Regions from separate parts of the Pseudarthrobacter arbutini genome, predicted to be linked through region 1. Evidence: riboswitches for the same ligand, from Rfam matches in the RefSeq annotation. Region 1 holds a riboswitch; each other region holds the start of a gene.
What was found. Region 1 has a riboswitch for thiamine pyrophosphate ahead of thiD (bifunctional hydroxymethylpyrimidine kinase/phosphomethylpyrimidine kinase). Riboswitches for the same ligand answer to the same signal wherever they lie in the genome.
Positions count from the first base shown of each region.

Region 2: it holds a riboswitch for thiamine pyrophosphate, as region 1 does, so the genes downstream of both, ACX80V_RS12690 (ECF transporter S component) here and thiD (bifunctional hydroxymethylpyrimidine kinase/phosphomethylpyrimidine kinase) in region 1, are expected to answer to the same signal.
Region 3: it holds a riboswitch for thiamine pyrophosphate, as region 1 does, so the genes downstream of both, thiO (glycine oxidase ThiO) here and thiD (bifunctional hydroxymethylpyrimidine kinase/phosphomethylpyrimidine kinase) in region 1, are expected to answer to the same signal.

Region 1 covers NZ_JBTNDQ010000019.1:30,100-33,366, forward strand. Annotated here, with positions in the region: gene thiD (bifunctional hydroxymethylpyrimidine kinase/phosphomethylpyrimidine kinase) at 7-1,605, opposite strand; TPP riboswitch at 1,588-1,685, opposite strand; gene ACX80V_RS18995 (Rne/Rng family ribonuclease) at 1,787-3,267, opposite strand, start outside.
Region 2 covers NZ_JBTNDQ010000010.1:62,902-66,168, reverse strand. Annotated here, with positions in the region: gene ACX80V_RS12695 (ABC transporter ATP-binding protein) at 1-1,130, opposite strand, end outside; gene ACX80V_RS12690 (ECF transporter S component) at 1,130-1,780, opposite strand; TPP riboswitch at 1,846-1,987, opposite strand; gene ACX80V_RS12685 (heme-degrading domain-containing protein) at 2,044-2,586, shown strand; gene ACX80V_RS12680 (DUF4235 domain-containing protein) at 2,628-2,891, shown strand; gene mnhG (monovalent cation/H(+) antiporter subunit G) at 2,938-3,267, opposite strand, start outside.
Region 3 covers NZ_JBTNDQ010000001.1:347,152-350,418, reverse strand. Annotated here, with positions in the region: gene ACX80V_RS01610 (RNB domain-containing ribonuclease) at 1-1,144, opposite strand, end outside; gene thiE (thiamine phosphate synthase) at 1,209-1,985, opposite strand; TPP riboswitch at 2,013-2,133, shown strand; gene thiO (glycine oxidase ThiO) at 2,124-3,267, shown strand, end outside.

The DNA of each region.
Region 1 (3,267 bases):
AGCCTGTCAGGAATGAATTCGCGGCGCGTCGAAGAATTCCACCTCAAACCGGCACGACTGCCTGAAAGCCACCAGCATCGCCGCCCGTTCATCCGCGGAAGCACTCCGGCCGGCGTCGTCAGCCAAGGCGATGGCGTCACGCGTGGCCTGGGCGAAATCCTCGTCAGCATAGGCCCGCAGCCAGTCGGCATAAGGATGTGCTGCCGGTGCACCCGCAGCCAGGAACTCCTCGTGGAGGGTCTGTCCCACTTCGGCATACAACCAGAAGCACGGCAGCACCGCCGCAACGAGCACCGCGTAGCTGCCGGAGGCCGAGGCCGCCAGCAGGTGGTCCACGTAGGACTTGGTGACAGGTCCCAGGACAGAGTCCACTGTCCTGGTGCTTAGCCACGTGCGGTGCAGTTCGGACTCGACCTCAAGGCATTGCTGGGCCGACTTTGCCCAGAACAGCTGGGCGGCTTCCGTGGGCGCCAGCGCGCTGGCCCGGGCGAGGACCCGCGAATAGCCGTTGAGGTAGATGGCGTCCTGGGCGAGGTAATAGGCGAACTGTTCCTCAGCCAACGTGCCGGCCGTCAGGTCGCGGATGAAATCCAGCCCGTAGATGGCTGCAAGATCCGGCTCCGACGCCCGGCGCAGCGTCTCTGCGAACTCGCCGACTGCCGGAATCTGTTGCATGTGGTGGAAGTGGTTGATGGGGCCATTGCCCTCGCCCACCTCAAGTTGGTCAGAGGCCTGCAGCGCGCCCACCAGCCAGGGCTTCACCTGCCGTAGTGCGGCTTCCCAGTCCCCCAGCCGGGCCTGAGCCGTGGCCATGGCCGACGACAGCGAGCAGCCGGTGCCGTGGCTGTTGCGCGTGGGGATCCTGTCCCCGCTCACTTCCACCACCTCCTGGGCGAGCAGCCCGGCAGCGTTGACCAGGGCATCCGGGCACGCACCGCCGTCGAGATGGCCGCCCTTGACCAGGACGGTGGCACCGGTCGCGGCGGACAACCGCTGCCCCTGCCCGAGCGCGTCGTGCCATTCCCTCGCCTGCGGCTCCCCCACCAGGATGGCCAGTTCGGCCAGGTTGGGGGTGATCAGGTCCACGAGCGGGAGCAGCTCCCGCAGGGCCGCCTCGGAAGACTCCTGCAGCAGCCGGTCGCCGCTCGTGGCCACCATGACCGGATCAAGAACGACGACGGCGGGACGCACCTTTTCCAGCCAGTCGCGGACCACGCCTATCACCGCAGCGTCGCCCAGCATGCCGATCTTGACCGCGTCGATGGTGATGTCATCGCTGATGGCATCGAGCTGCTGGCCCAGGAAGGACGCAGGCGGGACGTGAACCGCCTGGACCCCCTGGGTGTTTTGGACCGTCAGCGCGGTGATGGCCGCCATGCCGTAGCCGCCAAGGGCTGCAATGCTTTTGAGGTCGGCCTGGACGCCCGCGCCCCCTGAAGGGTCCGATCCGGCAATGGACAGCACCCGCGGAACGTCACGCAGCACCCGGACCGCAGAAGAGCGGGCTGGTGCGGGCCGGACCTCAGCCCGGGTTGCTGGGGTTTCCGGCAGAGCCGCCGCGGGTGTTGCAGGAGGAAGGACAGAAGTTGAAGCCAAAGGAGACATCCCTTCGCCGGTGCTAACCGGACAGGTTCAACGGGTGTGGATCTCAGCCGGCTCTCTGCGCGGCACCCCGTGTCAGTCACCAGCCTAGCGTTCCTCGCGACTTAACGCCGGACGCCCGGACGCAGCCTGTGATTCACAGGCACGTCCGGGCGCCGTTGTATTGGCTTGCCCTACTGCTTGGTCAGAGCTCCGAGGCCGGAACTCCTACGCCCAGGATGATGGGCGCGTTGGCGGCAACCGGTTTGTCGGCCACAGGAGCCTTGACGGGCTCCGGCGCCTTGGCGGCGTGGGTGTGTCCGGCGGCAGCCGCCGGAGCGGCTTCGTGATGCTCTACGGACGTGGCGTTGGCTGCGCCCTGGGCGCGGCTGGCACTCCGGTTCCGCCGGGGACGGCGGGCGCGGGGCTCCTCGGTGTGGTCGGAGTAATCCTTCTCCGCCGCGGCTGGCTGCTGCTGGCGGGCAGGTTCAGCCGGCTGGGTTTCAGTTGCCTGGAATGCCGACGGCTTGCTTTCCGCTACAGGTGCCGGCTCGCCAAGGTGCGCGAAGGCCTCCGCGAGGCGATCAAGTGTCAGGGCAGGTGAGTGCGGCTGGTCATCGTGGTGCGCCACGAACGGAAGCACAACCTGCTCGCCGCCGAATGTCAGCACTGCGGCCGGACGGCCGTTGGAGTCCGTTTCGGACCGCTCAGCCGGAGCCGGCACCGCAGCCGCAGGCTGCCGGCCCGCGGCGGCTGATGCGTGAGCCACTTCGTCGTCGTGCAGGTGCGCAGCGTGGGCTGCGGCCGCAATGTTCGCAAGCGCTGCCCGCGTGGCCTCCGCCTTGGCATGTCGCTCGGCATCACTGGCTTCCGGGTGGACCGTGTGGATCTGCACCGGAGCTGCCGGTGCCGTTTCCAGCGGCTGGCCGCCCCGTCCGCGGCGGCGCTTCCGGTCAGTGCGGCCACCCGGCTGGCTGTCCGGGCGCTGGCTGTCAGTCCGCACGCTATCGGTGCGCTGGGTTTCCGGGCGGCTGTCCACACGCTGCACGTGGTGCTCCGCGGCTACAGTGTTGGCGCGGCGGTGTTCCACGGGGTCGTCGTGGGTGACAATTCCGCGGCCTGCACAGGTTTCACACTGCTCGCCGAAGACTTCCAGGAGCCCGGTGCCCATGCGCTTGCGCGTCATCTGTACGAGGCCCAGCGAGGTCACTTCGGCCACCTGGTGCTTGGTCCGGTCGCGGCCCAGGCATTCCACCATGCGGCGGAGGACAAGGTCGCGGTTGGATTCGAGGACCATGTCGATGAAGTCGATGACGATGATGCCGCCGATGTCGCGGAGCCGGAGCTGCCGGACCACTTCTTCAGCTGCCTCGAGGTTGTTCTTGGTGACGGTTTCCTCGAGGTTGCCGCCACTGCCGGTGAACTTGCCGGTGTTGACGTCCACCACGGTCATGGCTTCGGTACGGTCGATGACCAGCGAGCCGCCCGAAGGCAGGAAGACCTTGCGTTCCAGGGCCTTGTGGATCTGCTCATCGATCCGCCACGCAGCGAAGATGTCCTGGTCCTTGGTCCACTTTTCCAGGCGGCCCACGAGGTCCGGGGCAACGTAGGTGACGTAGGCCTCGATGGTGTCCCAGGCCTCTTCACCGGAGACGATCAGCTTGGAGAAGTCCTCGTTGAAGACAT
Region 2 (3,267 bases), on a different contig from region 1:
GCGGACACCTTCCCCGCCACCGGCGCCAGAAGTCCGGCGAGCGTCAGCGCAAACGTTGACTTTCCGGCGCCGTTGGGCCCCGTGACGGTGAGTGCCTGGCCGGAACGGACCTGGGCCGTGATGCCCTGCTGCACCGGTACGGGCGGGATGGTCCGGAAGCCGCGGCGCCGCGGACGCTCGCGGGAGACGGCCAGTTCCCCGGCGGCCAGCAGCAGGTCACCGGAGCCTACGGACACGCGGCGGCGGGTTGCCGGAACATACCCCGGCACCCAGACGCCCGCGCCGATCAGCATGTCCCGTGCCTCCGCTAGCACCTGGTCCGGCGGCCCGTCCAGCAGGACTGCGGACGTGGCGGCGGAACTTCCAGCGGAGCCCGCAGCCGAGCCCGGCTGCAGCACCACAATCCGGTCCACCAGGTCCTTCCAGACGGACACACGGTGCTCCACCACAACGAGCGTGGCGCCGGTTTTGTCCAGGCAGCGGCCCACTGCGTCCCGGACTTCCAGCACACCGGCGGGATCCAGGTTCGCGGTGGGCTCATCCAGCAGGATCAGCCCGGGCCGCATCGCGAGGATCCCGGCCAGCGCCAGGCGCTGCTTCTGCCCGCCGGACAGGTCCGACGTCGGGTGGTCCAGCGGGAGCCCGGCGGCACCTGGCCCGCCGTCGGCGTCCAAACCATCGCCGCCGGGCCGGACGTCGGCACTTCGCAGCCCGACGTCGTCGAGCGCTTCATGGACGCGCCGCCAGATCTCGTCCCGCGGAACGGCGAGGTTCTCGGCGCCGAAGGCGACGTCGTCGCCCAGACGCGAAAGAACAACCTGCGTTTCCGGATCCTGCTGCATCAGGCCCGAGCGGCCGCGCTGCCCGCGGGGCACCACACCGTCGATCAGCAGCGAACCGGTTTCGTCGGCGTCGTCCCCTTCATCCCCCAGCACCCCTGCGAGCGCGTGCAGCAGCGTTGACTTGCCCGCGCCCGACGGTCCCAGCAGCAGCACCCGCTCGCCGGGCGCGATGTCGAGGTCGAGCCCGTGGACGGCGGGGGCGGATCGCCCGGCGTGCCGCCAGCCCCAGCCGCGGGCGGACACCGCGGCGGGGCGCACTCCGGAAGCACTGGCGTCGGAAGCGGTCATCAGTTGAAGACGGGCTCCGACGCTGCCTTCCGGGACGCGAACGAGCTCAGCACACCGGTCCTGGCCAGGCCGCGGGTGGCGATCCAGGACAAGGCACCTGCAATCACTGCGCCGGAGATGGTGCAGAACACGATGTACGCGAGCTTGTCGCCGGGCTCGTAGGCGATGTTCCAGCCCCACGGCAGGAACGAGTCATTGAGGCCGCAGAACAGGCCCGCCCCGGCACCGGCCAGCAGCGCGGCGATGAGGTTGTACTTCTGGTGCAGGAAGGACTTGAACCGGAAGTTGCCGTACACCAACAGGAAGAACACCAGCTCGGCGCCCAGGCCCTGCAGGAGGCCGGAGATCAGCACCGTGGCGCCGTACTGCGAGCCCATGATGAGCTCGCCGGTGGCGGCCACCGCTTCGCAGAAGAGCGCCGCGCCGGGTTTGCGGATGATGAGCATGCCCAGCACTGCCGGGATCATCCAGCCGCCGGCGATCAGGCCGGTCAGCGGGGGGTAAACGGCGTTCATGGGGGCGGAGACGATGCCGGCGCCCTGGGACCAGGCCCAGAAGATCACGCCGCCGGTGATGGCGATGAGTGCCGCCACTACGATGTCCACAACGCGCCAGGTATTGCCGGTCTTTTTGATTGCTGCAGTTGTCATTTTGGTCCTCCTGAGGAACAGGAGGGGAAAGTGCCCCGGCGTGCGGCGCTGCCGCCGTTTCCGGACACTTCGAGAACTCGACTCCCTTGCGCCGGTACTAACCGGATCAGGTTCGAGGGTCTGCGGCTGTCCGCACTCTCAGCGCCCACCTGCGGTTCCCTGGCAATGCCAGTGATGTCCGACGGCGGCGCTCCCCTGTCGTAATAAATCTGCCCTGATGGGCGTGCTCCAGTTTACACCGCGGGCGGGGTAGATTGTGGGCCATGACTGCCAACAACCCGACTGTGACTGCGTTCAATCCTGATTCGACGGTGCCCCAGCCGGCGGGGCTGCTGGAGGCCCTGATTGCCCGGGTCGAAGCCGAGATCAACGAGCTGCAGTTTCCGCATTTCAGCAAGGACGACTCCCTCAACCTCGGGCTGCTCCTGGTGGAGCTGGGCAAGAGCCGGAAGCTGCCCATCGCGATCGACATCACCAAGGGTGACCAGGTCCTGTTCCACGTGGCCCTGGACGGCGCCACCCCGGACAACGAGCACTGGGTCCGGGCCAAGCAGCGCACCGCCGCCAGGTATGAGATCCCGTCGTTGCTGGTGGGCCTCCGCGGCAGGCTGCACGGCGGCCGGATCGAGGACCACGGCTGGTTCGACGAGTCCACCTACGCCCCGCACGGCGGCTGCTTCCCGGTCTACGTCGCCGGTGTGGGTGCAGTGGCCACGGTGACGGTCTCGGGCCTGCCCCAGCAGCAGGACCACGATCTGGTGGTGGAAGCCCTGCGGGAGATTCTGGAGTCCATGCAGCCGGGTTAGGCTAAAGGAAGTCCCGGATCCGCTCACAAGGAGTTCAACGAATGAACCTGTTCATCAAGCTGCTCGGCACTGCAATCAGCCTCGGCGCCGGATTCGTCGGCACGAAGGTGGTCAATACCGTGTGGGAAAAGTCCACCGGCCGGAAGCCCCCCACCGGCAAGGACGAAGACACTCCCACCACCCTGCGCTCGGCCCTGACGTTCGCGCTCATTTCGGCCTCGGTCAGCACCATCATCCAGGTGCTCGCCAACCGCGGCACGCAACGGGCCATCACCCGTTTCGCCAAGTCCCAGGACATCGTCTAACCCTGGCAAGCAGTCCGGCGGTGATTGGGGCGGCGGTGGCTGACGCTCAGTCCCGCCGGCCGCCGTCGGACGCTTCATCCCTGGACGACTCATCTCTGGCCGATTGGGCCGCCTTCTGAACCACGGCTTCGAGTTCATCCGAGCTGAGCAGCTCACGGTGAAGGTGTTTGGTCCGGTAACCGGCGCGGCCCACCATGTGGGCGGAAACCGGCACCGTCAGCAGCTGGAAGATCCAGGCCACCAGCAGCACCGGCCACACCCACCAGGTGCGCAGCTGCAGGCCGATGGCCGCCAGGAGCAGGAACAGCCCCAGCACCTGGGGCTTGGTGGCAGCGTGCATGCGGCTCAGCAGGTCCGGGAAGCGGAGCAGGCCCAC
Region 3 (3,267 bases), on a different contig from region 1:
GGGCTTCCCGCGCCCAGTCCGGTACCGGCTTGCCGTTGCTCAGGGCTTCGCAGATCACCAGGACAAAACGGTCGATCAGACGCCGGAGCGGTGCCGTGGTGTGGGCATAGGCAGCGCCGATGGCGGACTGGATGGCGTCTTTCGGGACTGTGCCGTCGAACGCCGTGTAGCTGGCACCGCGGAACAGCATGCCGGCGGAGTGCAGGATGGCCAGTTGCCGGGGTTCGGTCGGGTCAAGGCTGCGGAGGTATTCGCCGTAGCTGATCTTGCCGTCCCACGGCTTGCCCAATGCCTCAGTCTGGAGGCGGAAGTGACGCAGGGAGCGCTCGTCCGGGGCGGGCATGGTTCGCAGGATGCCCACTTCTCCCGCCAGCATCAGGTTTGCCGCCGCCATCCCCGTCATCAGGGAGATCTGGGCGTTCCAGTCCTCCACCGGAAGCTGCGGCGCCGCGGCAATCCGGTAGCCGCCGTCGGGCAGCTGCACGATTTCCTGCTCGGGCATGTTCAGGCTGGCGCCGCCACGCTGCCGCTCCAGTTCAACGCGCTTGAGGCCCACTTCCTTCAGGAGCTGCAGGACAGGGCCGGCCGTCCCGGCGTCGAGTTCGGCCTGGGCTCCCTTGTAGCTCAGCTTGGCCCGGCTGCGGATGGTGGCCCTCTGGACGCTCACAGTGGAGACCTGCGCGGCGTCGTCCAGCCCGAACTCCCAGACGTAGGCGGAACACAGCTGGCCGGCCAGAAGGCTGCCTGCCCCTTCGCTGATGACTTCCGGGTGCAGCGGGATACGGCCGTCAGGGGCGTAGAACGTCTGGCCGCGGCGCCGGGTCTCTGCGTCGAGTCCGCCGCCGGGGCGGACAAAGGACGGCACGTCAGCGATGGCGTAAAGCACCCTGTAGCCAGTGCCCGCACGCTCGATGAACAGCGCCTGGTCCAGATCGGTGGACGACGCCGGATCGATAGTGAGGAAGGCCACTTCCGTCAGGTCGGCACCCGGCAACTCGTGTGCGGCCACCGCCGCTTCCGCGTCCCGGACCGCCTCCGCCGGGTAGGGCCCCGGCAGTTCCAGCTCGGTCCGCAGGGCGCTCAGCGCCGCCGCGAGGTCGTTCGTCTGCTCGTGGACATTGGGGGCCAACCTATGATGTGACACGAAAATCAGGTTAGCTCGATTTCCACGGATCGTGCACGCCCGCCGCCCGCCACGCGGGGGATTGTCAGGATGCGCCGGCGTCCAGGGCCGCCAGGAGTGCCGCGGCCGCCGCTGCGGGGTCCGCGGCTTCGGTGATGGCACGCACCACAACAATCCTGCCGGCGCCGGCCTCCACCACCTGCTCCACGTTGCCGAGATCGATGCCTCCGATGGCAAACCAGGGCAGCGTGGCCTGGGTGCCACCGGCAGCGCGGACGGCTTCGGCCGCGTACCGCACCAGGTCAAGGCCGACGGCGGCCCGGCCCGGTTTCGTCGGAGTGGCCCAGACCGGTCCTACGCAGAAGTAGTCCAGGCCGCCTTGGTCAGTCAGCCCACCGGACAGCCGGATGGCGCCTTCGATCTGCTCGGCGGTGTGCGTGGAAAGGCCGATCGCGGCTGGTGCCCCGAGCAGCGTGCGGGCGGAAGCGACAGGCAGATCTTTCTGCCCGATGTGGAAAACGGGGGCGCCGGACAGCAGCGCGATATCGGCACGGTCATTGACTGCCCACAGCTTTCCGTGGCGTTCGGCCGCGGCCCGAAGCACGGCCAGCAGCTCCAGCTCCTCCGCCGCCTCGATTGCCTTGTCCCGGAGCTGGATGATGTCCACGCCGCCGGCAAACGCCGCGTCCACAAACTCGCCAAAGTCCCCGCGGTCCCGTCGCGCGTCAGTGCACAGGTACAGCCTGGCGCTGTGCGGGAGGCCGGTGTTAATGCCGACGGCGGGGTCTGTTCCGGCCAAGGATTCGGGAGCGGGGGAGGGGGCGGAGGGCGTGCCTGCAGCGGCGAAGGATTGCGCGTTCATGGAAACCAGCCTAAGTCCCCTAAACTGGGCGGGTACTGCGGGAGCCCGTTGCAGCCGTCACAAAGCGGCCGGGCTGAGAGGGCGTCAGAGCCGACCGCTTGACCTGATCCGGCTAGTACCGGCGTAGGGAAGGAACATATGCCCCCCGCAATAAGCAGCCCACCTGAGCCTGCACCAGCCAGCCCGGCCACCGCCCTGCACGCCGACGTGGCCGTCATCGGCGGCGGAGTCATCGGCCACGCCATAGCCTGGGAAGTCCGGCGGTCCGGCCGTTCCGTCGTACTGATCGATGACGCGCCCGGCAACGGCGCCAGCTGGGCAGCCGCCGGCATGCTGGCCCCTGTGAGCGAACTGCATTACCAGGAGGAAGACCTCCTTGAGCTGATGCTGGCATCCTCCGGCCTGTGGCCTGCCTTTGCGGCCGACCTCGCCCTGGCCGGGGCTGGCGATACCGGATATCTGACGACGCCGACCCTCGCGATCGGCGCGGACGCTGCGGACCGCCGGGCACTGATGGACCTCCGGGCCGTGCAGCAGGCCAGCGGCCTGGTGGTGGAACCCCTGACTGTCCGTGAGGCCAGGACCAGGGAATCCCTGCTCAGCCCGGCCATATCCTGCGCCCTGGACATCTCCGCCGACCACCAGGTGGATCCACGGAAACTCGTGGCGTGCCTCCAGGAAGTCCTGGCCATCCACGAACCGGGCGCAGGAACCGCCGTGGCAGGTGCCCGCGCGGGATTCGCCGTTGACCAACGTGCCGCTGCCCTGCTCTGGGAGGACGGCCGCGTCATCGGCGTGAAGCTCGCCCACGGCGGAACTGTCCAGGCCCGGGAGACCGTCGTGGCCAACGGATTGCAGGCGGCGTCGCTGGATGGCCTGCCGGTTGGACTGCACCTGCCCCTGCGGCCCGTCTACGGTGACATCCTGCGGCTGGCTGTTCCGCAGCACCTGCGCCCGCTCCTCACCTCCACTGTCCGCGGAATGGTCCATGGTGTGCCGGTCTACATCGTTCCCCGGCAGGACGGCACGGTGGTGATCGGCGCTACGCAGCGAGAAGACGCGCTCGCCGGGACGGGCGACGCTGCTGTCTCGGCGGGCGGCGTCTACCAGTTGCTGCGGGACGCCCAGGTCCTGGTGCCGGCCGTCTCGGAGCTTGAACTCCTGGAATGCACAGCGCGGGCAAGGCCTGCGACCCCGGACAACGCCCCTCTCCTCGGCCGCGTACCGTCTTCCGCACCAAGGACGGGGAACACAGCGGACATTGCCGGGCTGATGGTTGCCA